DNA from 3 places in the Glutamicibacter sp. AOP12-B1-11 genome. Region 3 is predicted to be linked to each of the others. Evidence: riboswitches for the same ligand, from Rfam matches in the RefSeq annotation. Region 3 holds a riboswitch; each other region holds the start of a gene.
The links. A riboswitch is a leader RNA that binds a small molecule or an ion and turns the genes downstream of it on or off. The one in region 3 is predicted to bind thiamine pyrophosphate.
Positions count from the first base shown of each region.

Region 1: linked by a shared signal. The riboswitch ahead of thiM (hydroxyethylthiazole kinase) and the one ahead of ACT3UQ_RS12555 (ECF transporter S component) in region 3 are both predicted to bind thiamine pyrophosphate.
Region 2: linked by a shared signal. The riboswitch ahead of thiC (phosphomethylpyrimidine synthase ThiC) and the one ahead of ACT3UQ_RS12555 (ECF transporter S component) in region 3 are both predicted to bind thiamine pyrophosphate.

Region 1 is NZ_JBQSYL010000043.1:398-8,048, forward strand. Features, by position in the region: gene ACT3UQ_RS18270 (sugar porter family MFS transporter) at 1-1,087, opposite strand, end outside; gene ACT3UQ_RS18275 (uracil-xanthine permease family protein) at 1,355-2,626, opposite strand; gene thiD (bifunctional hydroxymethylpyrimidine kinase/phosphomethylpyrimidine kinase) at 2,656-4,092, opposite strand; gene thiE (thiamine phosphate synthase) at 4,089-4,730, opposite strand; gene thiM (hydroxyethylthiazole kinase) at 4,723-5,517, opposite strand; TPP riboswitch at 5,507-5,601, opposite strand; gene ACT3UQ_RS18295 (GntR family transcriptional regulator) at 5,636-6,004, opposite strand; gene ACT3UQ_RS18300 (hypothetical protein) at 6,001-7,530, opposite strand; gene ACT3UQ_RS18305 (aldehyde dehydrogenase family protein) at 7,618-7,651, shown strand, end outside.
Region 2 is NZ_JBQSYL010000040.1:13,598-21,248, reverse strand. Features, by position in the region: gene ACT3UQ_RS18030 (MarR family winged helix-turn-helix transcriptional regulator) at 1-364, opposite strand, end outside; gene ACT3UQ_RS18025 (MFS transporter) at 458-1,906, shown strand; TPP riboswitch at 2,101-2,208, shown strand; gene thiC (phosphomethylpyrimidine synthase ThiC) at 2,206-3,948, shown strand; gene ACT3UQ_RS18015 (SulP family inorganic anion transporter) at 4,980-6,485, shown strand; gene ACT3UQ_RS18010 (GNAT family N-acetyltransferase) at 6,504-6,968, opposite strand; gene ACT3UQ_RS18005 (MFS transporter) at 7,159-7,651, shown strand, end outside.
Region 3 is NZ_JBQSYL010000019.1:70,093-77,743, forward strand. Features, by position in the region: gene ACT3UQ_RS12520 (Na+/H+ antiporter subunit A) at 1-1,691, shown strand, start outside; gene ACT3UQ_RS12525 (Na(+)/H(+) antiporter subunit C) at 1,688-2,137, shown strand; gene ACT3UQ_RS12530 (Na+/H+ antiporter subunit D) at 2,140-3,744, shown strand; gene ACT3UQ_RS12535 (Na+/H+ antiporter subunit E) at 3,757-4,389, shown strand; gene ACT3UQ_RS12540 (monovalent cation/H+ antiporter complex subunit F) at 4,386-4,652, shown strand; gene mnhG (monovalent cation/H(+) antiporter subunit G) at 4,652-5,065, shown strand; gene ACT3UQ_RS12550 (DUF4235 domain-containing protein) at 5,129-5,380, opposite strand; TPP riboswitch at 5,455-5,573, shown strand; gene ACT3UQ_RS12555 (ECF transporter S component) at 5,645-6,262, shown strand; gene ACT3UQ_RS12560 (ATP-binding cassette domain-containing protein) at 6,264-7,651, shown strand, end outside.

The DNA.
Region 1 (7,651 bases), on a different contig from region 3:
GTGAAACTGCGCCGTCGATGGTGACCGACTGGGCGAAGACGATGGCCATCATGCCCAATGACACGGTCATGATGGACGAGCCGATCAACAGCAGCAGCTTGCGGCCGAGCACGTCGATCAGCAGCACCGCAACGATCGTGGCCACCACGTTGGTGATCGAGGTGATCAGCGAGATGGTGAAGGAATCGGATTCGGCAAAGCCGACAGACTTCCACAGCGTCGTGGAGTAGTAGAAGATTACGTTGATGCCCACGAACTGCTGGAAGACCGAGAGCAGGATGCCCACCCACACCAGCGGGTGGAAGCCGAAGCGCCCGAGCAGGTCCTTGAACACCTGGCGGCGCTCGACGTGGACCGTGTTGCGGATTTCCTCGATCTTGGCTTCGGTTTCGGCCCCCGGGACCATGCCCATATCGCGGGTCAGTACGGTTGCCGCCTCGACGTAGCGGCCCCGCTCGACCAGATAGCGCGGGGATTCCGGCAGGCGCATAGCCAGCACGCCATAGAGGATCGCCGGGATGGCCAGCGAGAGGTACATCCAGCGCCAGGCCGAAAGGCCGAACCAGCCGATGGCGTCGGCCGAACCCATCACGAAGACCAGCAGCGCGCTGACCAGGAAGGCGACGAAGATACCGAGCACGATGGCCATCTGCTGCATGGAGCCCAGGCGTCCGCGGTGCTTGGCGGGGGATACCTCGGCGATGTAGGCCGGGGCGATCACCGAGGCGAAGCCGACGCCGATGCCGCCGACGATGCGCCAGATGATGAGGTCGAACGCGCCGAAGCACAATCCGCAGCCCAGCGCGGAGATCAGCAGCATCGCGGAGGCGATCACCATGGTGCGCACGCGGCCTATGCGTTCGGAGACCATTCCGGCGATCCAGGCGCCGAGCGCAGCGCCAAGCAGGGCGCAGGAAACGGTGAAACCGATGGTTAGCGCGTTGAGCCCGAACTCGTGCTCGACAGCGTCCACGGTGCCGTTAACGATTGATGAGTCATATCCAAAAACGAACCCACCCAGGGCAGCCCCGAGGGCGATCAGGATGAGTCGAGCGGATATCTTTCCGTCAGATGTAGTCGCAGTCACAAGGAGCCATGCTATCGGATTGGGCTGGGGCGCAAAACATTTCCAGCGGGTTTTATGCCCGCGCGGGCCGCCGGCTTATGCGACCTTGGCCATAATTTGGAAAGAATCCTTACAATAGGTGTTCGGGCGGTTCGGGGATCCGCGCAACCCAGCCCCGAAATCCCGCGCAAATCGGGTAAGGTGCCGAGGCCGGGCCTCTCCAGGAGGGCAAAAGAAAACCGGCATCGTGAGCTTCGTCACAATGCCGGCTGGTTCTTCGGTCTTGGCTTAGCGCTCAACCGGTTCAAGGGTGCTATTGCGCAGCTTGGCCACGGTATTCATCAGGTGGTAAACCACAAGGGTCGCAATGGTGCCCAGCGCGATGCCGCCCACCTGGAACTGGCCGAAGGTCAGATCGGTGGTGACCGCAATCGCGATAATCAGTCCGGTTCCGGCGGTCATCAGGTTCACCGGGTTCTGGAAATCCACCTTCGCCTCGATCCACAACCGGGCACCGATAATGCCGATCATTCCGTACAGCACGATCCCCAGCCCGCCGATCACCCCGGCCGGAATGGTATTGATCAAGGCCCCGAATTTCGGCAGGAAGGCCAGCGCTATCGCGGCAATCGCCGCGACCCAATAGGCCGCGGTGGAGTAGACGCGCGAGGCGGCCATCACGCCGATATTCTCCGCATAGGTGGTCGTCGCCGAGCCGCCGCCCATGCCGGCCACCAGGGTTCCGACGCCATCGGCCATCAGCGCCCGCCCATTGAATTCGGAGAGGTCCTTGCCGGTCATGATGCCCACGGTGCGCACATGGCCGATATTCTCCGCGATCAGCACGAATACCGCCGGCAGGAACATCAACGCCACGTTGAAGTCAAAGCTGGGGGCATGGAACTGGGGCAGCCCAATCCAGCCCGCCTGACCCACGGCGGCAAAGTCCACCTGGCCCTGGAGGAGCGCAATCGCGTAGCCGATCACCAGGCCCACCAGGATCGACAGGCGCCCGAGCAGCCCCTTGAACGCGACGGTGGACAGCACCACGGCGAGCACCGTGAGGAAGGTCGTCGCCGGGAAATCGCGCATCGGAGCCAGCGTGGCGCTGGCGAGGTTCAAGCCGATCAGCGCGACGATGGTGCCCATAACCACCGGCGGCATCAACGCGTGGATCCACCGGGTGCCGGTCTTCGCCACGATCGCGCCGACGATGAACAGCGCGGCACCGGTCATCGCGATGCCGCCCAGCGCCGCGGAGAAGTCGTCGCCGACCTTCGAGGCCATCACCGGGGCGATCAGCGCGAAGGAGGACCCCAGGTAGCTGGGCACCTTGTTCTTCGTGATCAGCAAGAAGATGATCGTCGCGACGCCGGTGAACAGCAGCGTGGTGGTCACCGGGAAACCGGTCAGCGTCGGGACCAGGATGCTGGCGCCGAACATCGCCAGAATATGCTGGGCTCCGATGGAAATGGTCTGCGGCCAATGCAGCCGCTCATCCGGGGCAACGACCTCACCTTCGGTGATGGTCTTCCCGTTGCCGTGAATGCTCCACTTCATGCGTTCCTCCAGAATTCCTGGCCCCGCGTTTAGGCCGTAGAGAAGTCTACGCCCTTCGCGTGCGCTTGGGCGAAGAAAGACAGCTCGTGCTCGGCCGAACGCCGGAATGCATCCCACATCCGCTCGCGCAGCGCCGGATCCGCGAGCCGCCAGGCGGCGGCGACCAGCTCGATGGCCGCCGCGGTGGCCTCGTCGAACTCCGCCGAACTGTAGGTGGCCAGCCAGCTCTCATACCGGTGCCCGGCATGATTCGCGGCGCTCAGCCGATTGCCGATGTCCTGATAGATCCAATAGCAGGGCAGGATCGCGGCGATCAGCTCCGGATAGCTGGATGCGCAGGAGCTGAGGTGGTTGACGTAGTTCAACGTGGTGGCGCTCGGCTCGGGGGCCAGGTCGAGTAGCTCGCTGCGGTGCAGCTTCAGCTCACCCTCCAGGATTCCTTCCGCGCCCTTGGCCCAGAAGCGTTGCGCCTCGAGCTGCGGGGCCAGCGCGCTGGCCCGCGCGAGCACCTGCGCATAGCGCTGCAGATACAGGGCGTCCTGGGCCAGGTAGTACTCGAAACGTTCGCGCTCCAGCGTGCCCGCGGAGAGCTCGAGGATGAACTGAAGCTCATCGATTCCACCGCGCAACTCGGCGATCCGCTCCCACCAATCGGCCATCGGATCCGCGCTGTGCCCCGCGAAGAGCCCGGCAAAGTGGTTCACCGGTCCGTGCCCGCTGCCCACCTGCAATTCATCGGCCGCGGCAATCGCCGCGAAGAGGTACTCCTTCGCCGCGCCCAGGGCGGTGGCCCAATCCCCGCCGCGTGCATAGTGCGTGGCCAGCGCGCTGGATAGCGTGCAACCGGTGCCGTGGGTGTTGGCGGTGGCGTGGCGTGGGCCGTCATAGCAGGCGATCACCCCGGCCGGGCCCACCAGCGCGTCGGGGCAGCGTTCGGTGGGCAGGTGGCCGCCCTTGGCGATCACCAGCACCTCGTATTTGGCCGCCAGGCGTTGGGCCTGTTCGAGCAGTTCCTCCCAGCCACGCACCGGTTGCTCGCCGAGCAGGGCCGCAAGCTCTGCGGTATTCGGGGTGAGCACATCCGCCCGGGAAAGCAGTGCGTCCAACGCCGAACCATCGGCCAGCAGCCGGTCCCCGCTGGTCGAGATCATCACCGGGTCCAGCACCACCGGAGCGTGCACCGTTTCCAGCCACCGGGACACCGCGGTGATGATCTGTGAATTGGCCAGCATGCCGATCTTGATCGCGTCGATGCGCACATCTGCGGACACCGATTCCAGCTGCTTGGCCACGAATTCCGCGTCGACGGCCTGCACCGCATCCACCCCTAGGGTGTTCTGCGCGGTGAGCGCGGTGATCACGGCCATGCCGTAGCCGCCGTTGGCGCCGATGGCCTTCAGATCCGCCTGGATGCCCGCGCCTCCCGAGGGGTCGGAGCCGGCAATGGAAAGAATGTTGAGGCTCATTTGGCACCTTCCCAGCGGTCCAGCAGTTCGGCGCTGGCCGCCTGCGGATCCTCGGCGGCGCAGATCGCGCGGACCACCGCCATGCCGGCGGCCCCGCCGTCGCGCAGCGCCGCGGCATCCGCGGCGGTCAGCGAGCCGATGGCCACGGCGGGCAGCTCGGTGAGCCGCTTGGCCCGCAGGAATCCATCGATGCCCAGCGGGGTGGGATGGTCCTTCTTCGTGGGCGTCGCGCGGATCGCCCCGACCCCCAGGTAATCGAGGTATTTCGCGTCGGCGTTGGCCCCGGTCAGCTGTTCATCGGTGGAAGCGCTGAGCCCGATAATCCCCTCGCCGATGATTTCGCGGGCGTAGCGCACCGCAATATCCTTCTGCCCGATGTGGATGCCGGTGACCGCGGCACCCGCTGCCCGTGCCGCGAGGAATACGTCGATGCGGTCGTTGACCAGCAGTTCGGCCTTGCCGGCGGTGAGTTCTGCCGCCGCGCAGGTAAGTTCGAAGAATTCGCGGGCGGTCTCGTTCTTGGCCCGCAGCTGCACCCATTGCACACCCGCGGCCACCGCACCTTCGATGACTTCCAAGGTGCTGCGCGGCTGGCAGCTTTCGGTGTTGGCTACCAGGTAGATTCCCAGATCACGCATTATTTGCCTCCTCAAGGCGCAGGTTGTGCAATTCCTCGGGGTCCAGCAGCGAGAGTTCGTCGAGGAAGGCCGCGGCGAAACTTCCCGGACCGCGGCCGATGGCCAGGGCCTTTTCGGCGGCCAGTCCGTACAGGCCGTGGGCTGCGATCGCCGCGTCGAACGGGTCTTCGCTCACCGCGAGCATTCCGGCGCAGATTGCACCCAGGGCGCAGCCGCCGCCGGTAATCCCGGTCAAGCCGATCCCGTTGCTGTGCACCAGCGTGGTGCGTTTGGCATCGATGATCGCATCGGCCGCCCCGGAGATCGCGACCACCGAACCATATTCGGCGGCCAACTGGCGTCCGGCCTCGATGGCCGCGTGCACGGTGTCCTGCGCGTCCACTCCGCGCCCGGTCGAGCTCCGCCCGGCCAGCGCCAGAATTTCCGAGGCATTGCCGCGGATCAGGGTGGGGCGCTGGGTCACGATTTTTCGCGCGAAGTCAGTGCGCACCGGCAATGCGCCCACGGCCACCGGGTCCAGCACCCAGGGGGTGCCGGCCTGGTTCGCACCGTGAACCGCTTCGTCCATGGCGCGCAGCTGTTCGGTGCTCGGGGTGCCCAGGTTCACCAGGACCGCGGAGGCCACCGCGGCAAATGGCCCGGCTTCGCCGGGCAGGTCGGTCATGGCCGGAGCCGCCCCGGAGGCCAGCAGCGCATTCGCGGTGAAGTTGGTGACCACGGTATTGGTCAGGCAAAACACCAAAGGGGATTGTTGCCGGTAATTCCGGGCAACGGAAGTCAGGGTCATGCGACATCCCTCCGCTAGTTTGAACTAGTTCAGGTTCGACGGGTCTCATCTCAGTCGGTGAATCCGACACCCCGTGTCACTGGCTAGAGCGTACTCACCAAAGCCGCGGAAGAACAAATTATTGCCGCGCCCGGCGTTGCACCAGCGCCCTGACGGTGGCCTCGTCGATTCCCTGAGCTCGGGCCAGCTCCCACACCCGATCCACCGCTTGAACCAGATCACCGGAGGATTTCTCCATATCGGCTCCGGCGTTCACCACCGTTCCGGCACGCCGCCGGGAGGAAACCAGGCCGGTGGCTTCGAGTTCCTTGTAAGCGCGGGCCACCGTCCCGGAAGCGACCCCCAAATCGGTGGCCAGTGCCCGCACCGTAGGGAGCTTGCTTCCCGCCGGCAGCTCGCCCAAGGAAATCAGCGAAGAGATTTGCGTGCGGATCTGTTCATAGGGCGGAACCGCCGCGTCCAGGTCCACGAAAATATGTTGGCTCATACGCGCTGCGGCACCCTAGTTTCTGGGCGGGCCAAAATGATCACTGCCGGGCAGCAGAAGACGATGATCCCCACGGCCGAAACGTAGGGACCTGCCTCGTAACCCCAGGCCAGCATGGCGACGGCCGCCGCGGTGACTACACGGAGGGCGCGTAGTTCGTGGACTTGGCGGTACCAAATTTCTTGCTCCACGGTGACATCCCAAGGCAAGGCCGCACGCCGAACCCACCAGATGTGGCAGGCGGTAGCGGCAAGCAACGCGAGGAGCGCACCCAGCGCAAAGACCGGTTTGACCGGAACTAGACCCCAAAAATATTCGAATGGTGGATTGATCAGCAGGTATGTGGCGCCGATGAGCAAGAGTCCGGCGAGCACATAGACATAGCGCGGCAGGTCTGCGCTGTGCCGAGCCAGTGAATGGGTTCCCCTGGACTTCAGGTGCAGGTAGCCCAGGAACCCGGCATTGAGCACCAAGAACAAGAGGGCTACCACCAGGAGCGACACAATTGCCTGCGGGGCATTCTCACCGGGGCGCGCATTGTCCGCGTACTCGGTCTGCACAAGCGAGGAGGAGCAGGCCAGTGCGATGAGTGTGAGCGCGGTGGTGAGGAATCCAATGGCAAACAAATTTTCGCGCATCCGCAAAAAGGAGGAGGCAGGCTTTGGGCTAGTGGTTCTGGCAAAATTTTCCGGTGGCTTCCACAATGCCATGGCGATGAAGGTGATGAGCATGGCCACGTTAGCGGTGTTTTGCCAGGGTTGATACATGGTGCGATCCAGCGACATAAGCCACGAGGCCTTGTAATGCAGCGACGAGGCTCCAACGGAGGCAAAGGCCAGGATCGAGGTGCGCAGCAGCCGGTTGAGCCAGACTTCGCGCAATACCTGGTTATCGTGGGGGCTGAGCGAACCAAGCGGTTTGCGCAGCAAAATGAAGAGCATCGCGATGAGCAGGGCCAGCGCCAGGGAGGCCAGGTTGATGGCAAACAGGGCCAGCATCTGGTCCGCCGCACGCAGTCCGTCGGTCGCGGACTGCGAAACCCAGGTGCTTCCGTAGGCGTCCGAGGAGGCAACCTCATATTGCGGGGGGACCCCGGTGACGTCGCGGATCATCCACAGGGTAAGACCGGCGCCGAGGAGTACCAGCGCGGCGACGGCACTCAAGGCCTTAGGCAACGGCGTCATCATCGAGCGAGGTTCCAGGGAGGCCGCGCGCACATTCGCCACCGACGCCGGCCAGGAGTAGAGGCCGATCAGATAGATCGACAGCAGCCAGAGTGCCGGACCGGTGGCGGCGAGCAGATCGCTGGCCCACAGGGATTCGCCGGCGCCGGCATGGGCCGCTTGCTGGTTGCTCACCCCGCCGGAACTGCTTACGAAGAAGGCAATCAGCGCGCACCAGAAGGAGTGGGATCTCGCCCGCAGCAGTGCGGGCCTGTTGTCTTGACGGGCAACCGTGCGCAGCCACGCGTAGATCAGGGCTGCGCCGATCGCCATGCTGAACGCGGCGGTGGAGAGTTGATCCATAATTACCTCCGTAAGTTGAAAAACTAATGTATCAAACACCTGATACAAATGGAATATCCCGGGGAATCAATGAAGTAGCATCGAGCCATGGGTCTCTTTACCTCAAATCCGCTTCCAGATC
Region 2 (7,651 bases), on a different contig from region 3:
CTTCTTCGGCCGGCCAATCCGAGGTAATGCGGTCGATTGCGCTGACCGAATGCTCGCGAACCTCCGTGAGCCGCTGCTGCCCCAGTTCGGTCAAGGCAAACTTTCGCGCAACACTGCCCGCCGGATCGAGGATTCGTTCGAGATAGCCGTCCCGCACAGCGGTGGTGGTTTGACGTTGCAGGGTCGAGGCGTCGAGGAGAAAAACCGTGCTCATTTCACCGATCGACATCGGCCCCTGGACTTCGATGCGGCTCATCAGCAGATAGACGCTGCGATCCAAGCCATCACCGCTTCGGCGCTGCGCGATGGTGTAGCGGCTGAGCAGCGTTTGCTCATACTCGATATCTGCTGTGCGGCGTTTCATGTACCTAATTCTCCACTTCTACTCATTCGATCATACCCGAACATGTATTATGAACATTTTATGTATCTTACACATTCACTCTGAGAGGCTCTCGTGTCCAAACCCACCTCTGCCGGGATTCCCGGCTCAGGTCTAGCAGTCGCCGTTCTCGCCTCCGCGGGCATCGCTTCGTCGATCACCCAGACCATGGTCACGCCGCTGATCCCACAGCTGCCCGGCATTTTTGATACCTCAGCCTCAAACACCGCGTGGATCATCACCGCCACGCTACTTGCAGCCGCGGTGGCAGTACCAATTTCCGGGCGCTTGGGCGACCTCTTTGGCAAACGGCGCATGCTGCTCATCCTGGCGCTGCCACTGATCCTCGGTTCCATCGTGTGCGCCATGGCCCCCACGGTGGAGGTCATGATCGTCGGCCGCGCACTGCAAGGCCTAGGCTCGGGCATGGTGCCACTGGGCATCGCCATGCTGCGTGACCTTGTCCCGAAGGAACGCCTGTCTTCGGCCATTGCCACGGTCAGCGCCACGCTGGGCGTCGGTGGCGCCATCGGCATGCCGATTTCCGCCGCCGTCATTGATTTCGCCAACTGGCGCGCCCTGTTCTACGGCAGCGCGGTAGTCACGCTGCTGGTAGTTGTCGCCATCTGGAAACTCATTCCTGCCCTGCCGGCCGGCGCCGCCGGACAGCGCTTCGACTGGCTGGGCGCCATTGGGCTGGGCATTGGCCTGATCTCGCTCATGCTTGCCGTCTCCAAGGGCTCCTCTTGGGGCTGGGCGGCACCGCTGACGCTGGGCCTGTTCGGAATGGCCGCCCTCACGCTGTTGATCTGGGGCATTTGGGAAACACGGACCAAGGATCCGCTGGTTGACCTGCGCACCGCTGTTATTCCGCGCGTGCTGCTGACAAATATCGCCTCGATTTTCGTCGGCTTCGGAATGTACGCCAGCATGCTGGTCATGCCACAGATCCTGCAGCTGCCGTCGCAGACCGGCTATGGCTTGGGCCAGTCGATTCTCGCAGCCGGCCTCTGGATGGCTCCAGGCGGCCTGATGATGCTGGTGCTCTCCCCTGTCGGCGGGCGGCTTTCCGACGCACGAGGCCCGAAGTTCACGCTGGTACTTGGCGTTTCGGTCATCGCCGTCGGCTACTGCCTGACCCTGCTCGGCATGGGTAGCGCGTGGAGCCTGATGCTCACCAGCCTCGTCATCAACGGTGGTGTGGCTCTGGCCTACGGCGCCATGCCGGCGATCATCATGGGCGCAGTCCCCCGCAGCGAAACGGCTGCGGCCAATGGCTTTAACACGCTGATGCGTTCGCTGGGCACGACCACCGGCGCCGCGGTCATCGGCCTGGTGCTGGCCCAGATGACCACCGATTTCGGCGGAGCTTCACTACCGTCAGAATCCGGATTCCGCGTGGCGCTGATACTTGGAGCTGGCATTTCCGTGGTCGCGGCAATCTTGGCGGCCTGCATTCCCAGCGCCGCGAAGAAGACCGCGATCGAAGTCGACGCGTCGCAGGAACTCAGCCTGAACAAGTAGTCACCCCGGCTCTTCGGAATTGCCGAGTTTATGCTCAGCTTTGACATAGAAACCCCGGGTAATGTCGTAGACACCTCCTTGAAGGTGCGAGTGATGATCGTAAGGCTCCCGTTGGATATTGCCCAATGGGAGCCTTTCACTTTAAAGTTTCTCGTCTTCCTTGCAAGTCCACGTTGTCAGTCGTGATACCTTGTTTGAGACCACACGGGTGCCCTCGCAGGGGCTGAGATCGGGCTAACGCCGTCCGCGACCGTTGAACCTGTCCGGGTAATGCCGGCGAAGGAAGTGAGTTTCCCACAGTGGAACAATTTGAACAGCACTCTGCCCACACCCTTGCCTACCGTGAGTCTGAGGGAATTTCGGTTCCTGTCACGCAGATCCAGCTGGCAGATGCCCCCAACGGCGAGCCGAACGAACCGCTGCAGGTGTACCGCACCAGCGGCCCGGGGAGCGACCCGACCACGGGGCTGAAACCATTTCGAGAGTCGTGGATTCGTGAGCGTGGAGATGTCGAGACCTATGCCGGGCGTGAGCGCAACTTGCACGATGATGGCAGATCCGCGGTCCGCCGCGGCACGGCGAGCGCCGAATGGGCCGGGCGCTCGGCACCACCGTTGCGTTCGGCACCCGGGACTCGGGTCACCCAGATGCACTACGCACGGCAAGGGGTCATCACCCCGGAAATGCGCTATGTGGCCCTGCGCGAAGAATGCGATGTCGAGCTGGTGCGCAGCGAGCTAGCGGCCGGCCGGGCAATCCTTCCGGTGAACATCAACCATCCGGAATCCGAACCGATGATCATCGGCAAGGCCTTCTTGGTAAAAATCAACGCGAACATCGGCAACTCGGCGGTGACCAGCTCGATCGCCGAGGAAGTCTCCAAACTCCAGTGGGCTACCAAATGGGGTGCCGACACGGTGATGGACCTTTCCACCGGCGACGATATCCACACCACCCGTGAATGGATCATCCGCAACTCGCCGGTTCCCATCGGCACCGTCCCGATCTACCAAGCACTAGAAAAGGTCAACGGCGAAGCGAACGAACTGACCTGGGAGATCTTCCGCGACACGGTCATCGAACAGTGCGAGCAGGGCGTGGACTACATGACCATTCATGCAGGTGTGCTGCTGCGCTACATCCCGCTGACCGCCAACCGGGTCACCGGAATGGTCTCCCGCGGCGGGTCGATTATGGCCGGTTGGTGCCTTGCGCATCATCAGGAGAATTTCCTTTACACCCACTTTGACGAACTCTGCGAGATTTTCTCTCGTTACGATGTCGCATTCTCCCTGGGCGACGGGCTGCGTCCAGGCTCCATTGCGGACGCGAATGATGCGGCCCAGTTCGCCGAGCTGGATACCTTGGCGGAGTTGACCAAGCGTGCCTGGAAATATGATGTTCAGGTGATGGTCGAAGGCCCCGGGCATATCCCTTTCCATCTGGTGCGCGAGAATGTGGAACGCCAGCAGGAGCTTTGCGACGGGGCGCCGTTTTACACGCTCGGCCCGCTGGTCACCGATATCGCTCCGGGATATGACCACATCACCAGCGCAATCGGCGCGACCGAAATCGCCCGCTATGGCACCGCGATGCTCTGCTACGTCACGCCCAAAGAGCACCTGGGCCTGCCCAACCGGGATGATGTGAAGACCGGGGTGATCACCTATAAGATTGCGGCGCACGCGGCGGATCTCGCCAAGGGCCACCCGGGCGCCACGGCGCGGGATGATGCGCTGAGCAAGGCGCGCTTCGAATTCCGCTGGAATGACCAGTTCTCCCTTTCACTGGACCCCGTTACGGCGCAGGAGTTCCACGACGAGACGTTGCCGGCGGAACCAGCGAAGACCGCGCACTTCTGCTCAATGTGTGGCCCGAAATTCTGCTCCATGCGGATCTCCCAAGACATTCGGGATGAATATGGATCCGCCGAGGCACAGGCTGCATTGGCCGGGATGGCTGAGAAAAGCCGGCAGTTCCTTGAAAGCGGTGGCAAGGTATATGTCGGGGAAGAGATACCTGTTGGACCCGGCACGCTCTAGAACCGGGAAACCCGAAGCGCAGCCAAAGTGCCTGCACAGAAAGCGCGCTTAGAGTTACAAGTACCTCATTGAAGGTGCGAGTGATGATCGTAAGGCTCCCGTTGGATTGTATCCAACGGGAGCTTTTCAATTTTGGCCGTTCAACCCACTGTGCGGCACGAGCCCGGCGGTTCCCACCCAAGGCCAGGACTCTGTCGACGAAATGATCGGCAAACTTTTCCGGTCGCTCCGGTGTCGATTGCCGAGCGGGCCGACAAGACCTTAGACTCAAAATTCCGCGCTTGCCCGAGAAGCTCCAATAGCCAACACCCAGATCATTTACTCGGTAGTTCTTTTTCTTTCGCCTCCAGATGGATCCTAGGTCCCGGCGCCAGGTAGTTCGACTGCAAGCTACCCGTTGCTTGAATACCGAGCCAAACCAAAGCTCCAGCATAGAGTCGTATCTTAGAGTGGAATTACCTCATTGAAGGTGCGAGTGATGATCGGGAGCATCCCGCCGGGCAACCGGCGGGATGCTCTTGTTAATCGGCAAGATAATCCTCGTCAGCGGGCCGATAGTTGATTGTCGGGTTATCTCGCGGAATTACTCAGCTCAAGCACAGAGTCGACTCTTAGTCTGGAGTTACCTCATTGAAGGTGCGAGTGATGATCGTTAGAATTCCCGCCGGCTTAGCCGGCGGGAATTCTTGGTTAAGCCGGGCGCCCTCGAGCGGCGAGGCATTTCGTAAGAAAACGGTGGTGGCAATTGGGCTCCGACCATGTCCCTCACGCCCACACCACGGTGCACACGAGCTTCCCGGGTTGAAAATCCCACACCGATCGCCAACAGAAATAAAACGTTGTCCACAGAGGCAGCGTAGTTCGGGGCATCCATCGGGGCCCTAATCGAAGATTGCGTTTGGGGCTGCTCGCCTCGGACATGTAGTACGCATCATGCACGCGGCGCTGGCTGAGGCTTCGGCAAATGAGATAATTTTGTCAGGTCCCCTCCGCATTTTCGATTCGGGGATGTCTAACTGAATGGAGCCCTTATGGCGACCGTGGCCACCGACCTGTCCCCGCTAGAGCGCCAATCCGTATGGCGCACGCTGAAGTCTCCGAGGCTTCTGAAGACCGAGCTGCTCGCCGGGCTTGTGGTCTCCCTAGCTTTGATTCCGGAGGTAATCGCCTTCTCGATCATTGCCGGTGTGGATCCCCGAATCGGTATTTTCGCCTCGTTCACGATGTCGATCGTGATCGCTTTTACCGGTGGCCGTCCTGCAATGATCTCCGCGGCCGCCGGCGCGGTGGCCCTCGTGGTTGCTCCCCTGGTGCGAAGCCATGGGGTGGACCATCTGTTCGCCGCGGTCATTCTGGCCGGAATCTTTCAGGTCGTCCTCGCCCTGCTAGGTGTGGCGAAGCTGATGCGCTTCATCCCCAGACAGGTGATGCTCGGCTTCGTCAACGCCTTGGCCATTCTGATTTTTCTCTCACAGATGCCCGAGCTAACGGCAGTGCCGTGGGTCGTCTACCCGCTGGTGCTGCTCGGTCTCGGCATAGTCTATTTCTTCCCTAAGATCACCAAGGCGGTTCCCGCCCCGCTGGTCGCGATCGTGGTGCTGACCCTGATCACCGTGTTCGCCAAGGTCACCGTGCCTACGGTGGGAGACAAGGGAGAGCTGCCCGATTCGCTGCCTTTCTTCATCATCCCGCAGGTTCCCTACACCATGGAGACCTTGAAGGTAATCGCGCCCTATGCGTTGGCAGTCGCATTCGTTGGCCTGCTGGAATCGCTGCTGACGGCCAAACTCGTAGATGACATCACCGACACCCCGTCAAGCAAGACCCGAGAATCATGGGGCCAGGGGACCGCCAATATCGTGACCGGATTCTTTGGCGGAATCTGTGGCTGCGCCATGATCGGCCAAACCATGATCGGGGTGAAGGCCTCCGGCGGGCGTACCCGCATATCCACCATGTTCGCCGGCGTATTCATGCTCTTGCTTGCAGTGCTCTTCGGCGACATCGTGGCGCAGATACCGATGGCGGCGCTCGTCGCGATCATGATTTTCGTGTCGTTCACGACGTTCAATTGGCACAGCATCCGCCCGAGCACGCTGAAGATGATGCCCAAGAGCGAAACTGCGGTCATGGTTGTCACCGTGGTCTTCACCGTGGCCACCAACAACCTGGCCATCGGTGTGGGCCTGGGCGTTCTCACCGCGGTGGTGCTCTTCGCCAACCGGGTGGCGCATTTCGTGACGGTCAAACGCAGCGTCACCGGGGTGGAAGACGGCCAAGCGGCCATCTACACCGTCGACGGCGAATTGTTCTTCGCTTCCTCCAACGACCTCTACACCCAGTTCGACTACGCCGGGGATCCGCAACGGATCATCATCGATATGTCCGCCTCCCATCTGTGGGACGCCTCCACGATCGCAGCGCTGGATTCCGTGACGGATAAATACGAGAAGTACGGCAAGCAGGTTCAGGTACTGGGCCTCAACGAGGCAAGCCTGAGAATGCGTGAGCGTTTGGGCGGGAAACTCGGCGGCTAAGGCGCAGCAGCGCCCGATTCAGTCGAGCCGATGATGCATGAAGACGCTGTGCGGGTCCTCGGCATAGGAACCGAACGCTTCGCAAACGGTGAACCCGGCCGAAGCATATAACTTGCGGGCAGGAATGAAATGATCGTGTGTTCCAGTCTCCAAATAGAGCTCGCTGATGCCGGTCGCACGGGCCTGCCCGATCAGACGTTCCAGCATCGCGCGGCCTAATCCCCTGCCGCGGTGCGCCGCTGCGGTGCGCATGCTTTTCAACTCGGCTCTCGACTTGTCCAGGTTCCGCAACGCCCCCAAGGCTACGATCTGGCCTCCGAGGTAGCCGGCAAATATCTTCATGTCATTTTCCCCGAGCTGTGTGCTGTTCAGCGCGTGCCGGCTTTCCGGCGGCGCGGTCGGGCTCAGCTCACGCAAGTGCTCAGCGATCGATAAATCCACGGCCGGATCGGCGGCGCTGACTTGCCTGAAGATGATTTCCATATTCATAGCCTTGCAACATCCGATGACAACCTGATTTCCCGGATGTGACCTGCCGAATAATTATTTGCGCGAAGGCAAGTGAGCCAACAAGTTCTGTTGCTCCCTATCCGACCCGCTGACATTGTCGGTAGTTGTCAGTATTCTTTTCACTACTACACACTGGCGCACCATATGAACATGGGACCCTCCGATGACCGATGTACCTCCGGATCGTGAACTAGACTCGATCGCGCCGAACCCAGGGGTTCCACGCGACGGGCAGCGATCCTTCATGCATATCCTCGTCAACACCGCCGTAGCAAACCTCACCACGAGCTACTTGTGGTTTGCGCTGACGTTCTGGGTCTACCTCGAAACCGAAAACGTGATGGCCACCGGAATCATCGGCGGTACCTTCATGCTGCTGATCGCGCTGTTCTCCATGGTGTTCGGAACCATCGTGGATAACCACAAGAAGAAATCGGTGTTCGTGTTCTCTGCGGTGTTCACCGCTCTCATGTTCACTTTGGCAGCGTTGATCTACCTGTGGTTGCCCACCGAAGCCATCCTGAATATCGGCGGTTGGCAATTCTGGTTGTTCTGCGGCGTCATCCTCATCGGCGCCGTGGTTGAGCAGATGCGTGGCATCGCCTTGTCGACCACCGTAACCCTGCTGATTCCCGTGGAACGCCACGCCAACGCCA
Region 3 (7,651 bases):
TGACCATGGCCTATTCCTTGCGCTTCCTCATCGGGGCCTTCGGCGTGAAACCGAAGATCGCCGGCGAGACCACGTATAAGCGTCCCTCGCTGATCTTCCTGAGCCCCCTGCTGGTGTTGACCTTGTGCACCCTGGCGCTGGGCCTCTACCCGAAATTCATCGAACCGCTGATCGCCCACTGGTCGCTCCTGCAGGGCGGACCGGGGCAGATGCATCTAATGCTTTTCGCCGGGTTCAACCCGGCCTTGGGACTGAGCGCCATCTCGGTGGCCATCGGTATTTTGTTCTTCTGGCTGCGCAAGCGCACCGATACCGGAGCGCCGTTGCGGCGCAGCGTGATTTCCGCCGAGGAAATCTACCGCGGGAGCATCAACGTGCTGGACCGTGTCGCCATTTGGACCACCGGTCGTACCCAGCGTGGTTCGCTGTCCTTCTACCTGGGCGTGATCCTCATGGTCGTGCTCATCTTGCCGCTGTCCATCGCGCTGACCGTCGAAACTCCGTGGCCCACCAACTGGGTCATCGCCGATCATCCGGCCCAGCTGGTCATCGGCGCGATCATCATCACCGGTTGCGTGATCGCGATCGTGGCGCCGAAGCGTTTCATGGCGGTGCTGATGGTCTCTGTGACCGGCTACGGGATGGTTGCCATCTTCGCGCTGCAGGGCGCCCCGGATCTGGCGCTCACCCAGCTTTTGGTGGAAACCATCGTGCTGGTCTCCTTCGTGCTGGCGCTGCGCGCCCTGCCCAAACGCCTCTGGGTTGGCCTGACCGAGATCAATTGGGGCCGCGCGGTGCTCGCCATCGCGCTGGCGATCATGGTGGTGTATATCGCTATCGCGATGATGGCCGCACGCACCGAAGCCCCGATCTCGCTGGCCTACCCGGATCTGGCTTACTACGAGGGCTTCGGCGAGAACATCGTGAACGTGACGCTGGTGGACATCCGCGTCTGGGATACCTTCGGCGAGATCACCGTGCTGGCGGCTGCGGCCACGGGCGTGGCCTCGCTGATCTTCGCCGGCCGGAGCTTCGGGCAGCGCGTGCGCGCCCATCATGTAGCACCGGGAAGCATCGACCGCGGCTCCGAAGCCATGGGCGACCAGCGGAGCAAGGAAGTTGGGCTGCGCGTGGCCCGGCGTTTCGCCAGCTCCAGCAACCAGGACTGGCTGATGGCCGGCAACACGCTGGTGGCCGAACGGCGTTCGATCATTTTCGAGATTGTCACCCGGCTGGTATTCCACACGGTGTTGCTGCTCAGCGTCTATGCGCTGATCGCCGGGCACAACGCTCCCGGCGGGGGATTCGCCGGCGGGCTGATCGCGGGGCTGGCCTTGACCATCCGCTACCTTGCCGGCGGACGCGTGGAGCTCTCCGAATCGATGCGTGTCGCACCTGGCATGCTGATCGGTGGCGGCTTGGCCCTGGCCGGAATTGCCGGAGTGATTCCGGTGCTTTTCGGCGACCCGATCTTCACCACCTACGTATGGGAATTCTGGCTGCCGGTCTTTGGCGAACATAAGTTCGTCACCTCAACGATTTTCGATATTGGAGTGTATCTGGTGGTCCTTGGCCTCGTACAGGACGTCCTGCGCTCCCTGGGTAGCGAAATCGATGAGCTCTCCGAGGGGCGCTCACCGATCGAACAACACGATGTCACCCACGCCACGGCTTCGGGGGTAGGACGATGAGCGTGAATATTACCTTCCTGGTGATTACCGGCGTGCTGCTGGCCGCCGGATTCTATCTGGTACTGGAACGTACCCTGACCCGCGTGCTGCTTGGCATCATGCTCTTGGGCAACGGGGTGAACCTGCTGATTCTGACCAGCGGCGGACGCCGCGGGGTGGCGCCGCTGTTCGATTCGAGCATTGCCCCGGAGGAGTACTCCGATCCGTTGCCGCAGGCCTTGATCCTCACCGCCATCGTGATCACCTTCGCGGTGACCGCGTTCCTGCTCGCGATGATCTATCGTTCCTGGGCGCTGACCAGCGCCGATGTGGTTGCCGACGATACCGAGGATATTAAGGTTTCGCAGTCCACCGCATATGACGAAGAAGAAGATTCGCCGGTAGCCGAGGACACGACAGAATTCGTCGATGAAGAAGGCCGACCGATTAGAGAAGGGGAAGAGTAACCATGGAATTTCTCGAACTCTCCCCGCTGGCTGTGCTGCTGCCGATATTCGGTGCCGGCGCAGCGTTCCTGGCGCGCCGCCGCCTCCGTGTCCAGCGGCTGATCACGATCGGCATCCTCTGCCTGACGCTGGTCCTCGAAGCCGGCATGGTGGCAGCGGTGTGGGGCGGCGAAAGCTATGCCATCCACATTGGCGGCTGGGACTCGCCGTTCGGCATTGCGCTGATGGTCGACGGCTTCAGCTCCTTCATGCTGCTGATTTCGACCGTGGTGTCCCTCGCGGTGCTGTTCTACGCGACCAGCCAGGGCCTGGCCGATGGGGACGAACCGGGGCCGGTATCGGTCTTCCACCCGGCCTACCTGATTCTGCTCGCCGGCGTGTCCAACGCCTTCCTCGCCGCGGATCTATTCAACCTGTATGTCGGCTTCGAAATCCTGCTGACCGCCAGCTACGTGCTGCTGACCCTCGGCGGTACCGCCGAACGCATCCGCGCCGGAACCACCTATGTGGTGGTTTCGGTGGTGTCCTCGGTGATCTTCCTGATGGCGATCGCAATGATCTATGCCGCCACAGGTACCGTGAACATGGCAGACTTGGCGGTGAAGCTGCCCGAACTGGACCAAGGCCCGCACCTGATCCTGCACGTGCTGCTGCTTATTGCCTTCGGCATCAAGGCCGCCGTTTTCCCGCTCTCGCTCTGGCTTCCGGACTCCTATCCAACGGCTCCGGCCCCGGTCACCGCGGTATTCGCCGGGCTGCTGACCAAGGTCGGGGTGTACGCGATCATCCGTACCGAAACGCTGTTGTTCCCCGGCGGGACGGTTAACGCCGCGCTGCTGGTGGTTGCGGCATTGACCATGGTCATCGGTATTCTCGGTGCGCTGGCCCAGACGGACCTCAAACGTATGCTTTCGTTCACGCTAACCAGCCACATCGGCTACCTGATCTTCGGTGTTGCCGTCGGCGGACCGCTGGCCATCGCCGCCACCATCTACTACGTGGGCCACCACATCATCGTGCAGACCTCGCTATTCATGGTTGCCGGGCTCATCGAACGCCGAGCAGGCAGCGCGAACGTGACCAAACTCGGCTCGCTGGCCAAGCTGTCTCCGATGCTTGCCGTGCTCTTCTTCATTCCGGCCATCAACCTCGGCGGCATCCCGCCCTTCTCCGGATTCCTCGGGAAGTTCGGGCTGTTGCATGCGGCGTCGTCCGAGGCAGACGCCTTGACTTGGGTGGTCATCGGCGCCGGGCTGCTGACCAGTTTGCTGACCCTGCTTGCGATTATTCGTGTGTGGGCGCGTATGTTCTGGCGCCGTGCGGCGGATGCCGAGGTGCCAAACGCGCAATTGATCGCAGAATCGACGCGGGTTCTGGAACATGCCGCGGCAGGCGGCGCCGAGTCCCCGCATCTGGGCAGGAAGCTTGCCCGCGAGTTGGAATCCGAGTCCCTGCCTTGGGGGATGCGCTACGCGACCGGTTCGCTCGTTGCCGCAGGTATCGCGCTGACCATATTCGCCGGGCCGATCTTCGCCTTCTGTGAACGCGTGGCGGCCGAATTGATTGCACGTGAACCATTCATCAACGCAGTACTACCGTTGAGTTAGGAGGAAAGGCGCATGAAGGACAAGAACCTCAAACATCGTGACCAGCGCATCGATGATGCGCTGGATACCTCCGGTGTCCGTCACCGTGCCACCTTCAAGCAGGAGTGGCCGTTGCTCCTGCTGCTCATCTTCGTATGGGGTGCACTGTGGCAGGACTTCTCGGCCGGGAATCTATTGTTTGGCGCGATTATTTCGATCGTCATCGTGAATCTATTCCCGCTGCCGCCGGTGGTGCTTCCCGGACGAATAAACCTTTGGTATTGCCTGAAGCTCTTCGCGTGGTTCCTCGGTCAGGTATTCGTCGCCAGCGGCCATGTGGCGCGAGTTGCGATAGTACGCCGTAAGAAGGCACGCAGCGCGGTGATCGCAGTGCCGCTGCGCACCGAATCTGACTTGGTAGTGATGACCGTGGGCCATGTGCTGACCCTGATCCCAGGTTCCTTCGTGGTGGACGTGGACCGCAGCAGTTCCACCTTGTACCTGCACTATCTCGATGTGAATAGCGATGCGGATGTGGAAAAGGCGCGAGCGAATATCCACGACATTGAACGCCGGTTGATCATGGCCATCGGAAGCCCCGATGAATACGAGGCGATCAAGAATGAATGCGGTCCGGATTTCTCCAGCAGGAAGCCCAAGAAATGATTGAAATAGCTGTATGGATTGGCGGAGTGATGTTGGCGCTGGCCTCTATCGCTTGCCTGTGGCGGGTTTTCAAGGGCCCCTCGATTCTTGACCGGGTGCTCGCTCTCGACGTCATGCTGTTGATCATTTCCAGTGCGCTGTGCCTAGACATGGCGCTGAACCGGCACACCGATTACCTGCTGTTCACGGTGGTTGCATGCACCTTGGGATTCATCGGCTCGGTTACCGTCTCGCGGTTCGTATCGGATCAGAGGAACGCCTAATGGACACGTTCTTAGAAGCACTCGCTGCGCTCTTGCTGGTACTTGGTTCCCTGATGTCGCTGATCGCCGGAATCGGTTTAATTACCTTCCCGGATCTGCTTTCACGCATGCACGCGGCCACCAAACCACAAGTATTGGGCTTCCTGCTGCTCTTCGCCGGACTCATCATCCACTTGCGCAGCTGGGGACTGATCCCGGTCTTTGCATTGGCCTGGGGATTGCAGCTGCTGACTGCCCCGGTATCGGCGCACATGATTGGCCGCGCCGGATATCGCACGAAGCACGTGGCGAAAGAAACCTTGCATGTTGATGAACTAAAACAGGTCATTAGCAATCATTCGCAGACGACCGGAACCACCGCAGCGGTGCCGCCAGCGAAACCTGCACAGAACGACGAGCCCGAGAGCACCTAGCTGCTGGTTAAACTTTGGTGGGGCAGGCCAAATGGCCTGCCCCACCAAAGGAATTCGGCAATGTTACTTGCTGAACTTCTTCATGGCCTTGTTGGTGCCGCGATCAGCCAGCACCTGGATAATCGATGCGACCACGGCGGAGAAAATGGCGAACCCCAAAGCCTGGCGCATACTCGCTTCCGCGGCTGCTTCCTTGCCGTGACGTGGCGCGTCGTTTCCGGTGAAGCCTTTCCAGACCTTGTCGACCAGTCGGCTTCCAAGCATTCCCGCTCCCATTGAAATTCCAAGGGTAACAAGCTTCTGCACTGAGTTCATGAGGACCTCGCATTCGCGTCGTAAGGTTTCGTTCTGTAGCCCAGCATACCTGCGGTATGGTGGTTGAGCAGTAATCATTCCGACAGGGGAGCGTCATGCCGTTCGCGGTGCAAGACGCTGAGAGTGCGATAGATCGCAGACCCTCGAACCTGCCCCGGCTAGTACCGGCGAAGGAAGTCGAGCATCTCGGATGCGGATCATGGCGCGCGATTAAACGCCCACCGGTCCGTGCATCTCCCCTCCTTACATAGGAGGACAAACCTTATGAACGTTGCACCAGCAACTAACCGTGCCAGCTGGCGCGTGGTCGACATCGTTGTGGCCTCGGTAATCGCGGTCGCCTCGGGCGTTATCTTTTGGGCTTGGAACGCCGGATACGGATTGGTCAGCCTTGCTTTCGTGGCGTTCCCACCGGCAAGCGCCTTCGTATCTGGCATGTGGCTTTTTCCCGCGGTGCTCGGTGCGTTGATTATCCGGAAACCCGGTGCCGCGCTGTATTGCGAGATCCTCGCCGCCGTCATCTCAGCCTTGCTAGGTTCCCAATGGGGATTAGCGGTGCTGTTCTCCGGCCTGATCCAGGGGCTCGGAGCCGAGGTGGTCTTTGCCGCAGTGCGGTACCGCCGGTGGAACCTGCCGGTGGCACTGCTTGCGGGATTCATGTCGGGAATTTTCGGCGGAATCGGCGAAGCCTACCTGCTGGGGTACTTCGCTGAGTACACCGAGGCGATGAAGCTGTTCCACGTAGTTGCCATGGGCATTTCCGGCCTAGTTATTGCCGGACTTCTCTCGTGGTTGGCAACCCGTGCTCTGGCGAAGACCGGTGCCCTGGGAGCATTGGCTAGCCGTTCGGCACACCTTGAAGGTTCGCTGCGCAGTGCCTGAATTGAGTTCTTCGACTACCGAAGCCACCCCCGGGCACCTCGGCGGTGGCGGCTTTGAGATCACGGCCGACAACTTTGGCTGGCACCATGCCGAACGTCCATTGCCGGCGCTTAGCGGACTGGACCTGCATATTCCCGCCGGGCAGAAGGTCCTGCTGCTAGGCCCATCTGGCGCCGGTAAATCAACGCTCTTGCACGCCTTGGCTGGAGTTCTGGAGATCGACGAACGGCAGCAGGCCACTGGCAAACTGCAGATTCAGCGACGGGATGCCTTTGCCCGCAGCTTCCCGGTCGGGTTGATGCAGCAAGACCCCGAAACACAGATCGTGCAGAGCCGGGTCGGCGACGATGTCGCCTTCGGTGCGGAGAATCTTGGAATGGCTCCGGAACTGATCCGCGCGCGAATCCCCGAGGTGCTTCGCGCGGTAGGACTTGGGAATCTGGATTTGTCGCACCGCACCCAGGAACTCTCCGGTGGCCAGAAGCAGCGGCTGGCCTTGGCCGGGATTCTTGCTATGGGCCCCGGTCTGATGCTCCTGGACGAACCCACCGCAAACATTGACCCGTCGGGGATCGCGCCGCTGCGTGATGCGGTGATTGCCGCCGCCAATGCCACCGGTGCGACACTGCTTGTGGTGGAACATCGCTTGCAGGCCTGGGCAGAACACGTAGACCGCGTACTCGTCCTTGCCCCTGGCGGAGGGATCGCCCATGACCTCGAGCCGCGGGCGCTCTTTGAGAATGAAAAGATTCGCCGTGAATTAGCCAGGGCGGGCATTTGGATTCCCGGCTACGTTCCGCACACCGAACCTCTTCACTCACGCGAGGGAGCGGAACTGCTCGCGGCGGTGAACCTGCGCGCGGCGCGCCATCCGCAGGCGGTGCGCACGGCCGAAATCAACTTGCGGCTGCGCGCCGGCCAAGCGTTGGTAATTCGCGGGGAAAATGGTGCAGGGAAATCCACCTTGGCGCTGACCTTAGGCGGATTGCTTGAGCCGGCTACGGGCAGTGTCGAAGCAAGCAGCGACCTGGCCGATGGGTTGAGTCCGCAACCCTTCAGCTGGCGGGCAGGGGCATTGGTTGCACGGATCGGGTCGGTATTCCAGGAACCGGAACATCAATTCGTCACGCAAAGCGTCCGCGAAGAATTGGCATTCGCACCTACCCGAGCACGCCAGGCCGGGGTGGAGAACGAGAAGTACGCTCCAGCGCAGATTGCTCTGCGGGTGGAGGAACTGCTGGACCGCTTGGGGCTTGCCCATCTGGGCGAGGCCAACCCGTTCACGCTCTCCGGTGGCGAGAAACGCCGACTTTCGGTAGCGACGGTGCTGGCCGCCTCACCAGATGTATTGATCTTGGACGAACCGACCTTCGGGCAAGATGCCAATAC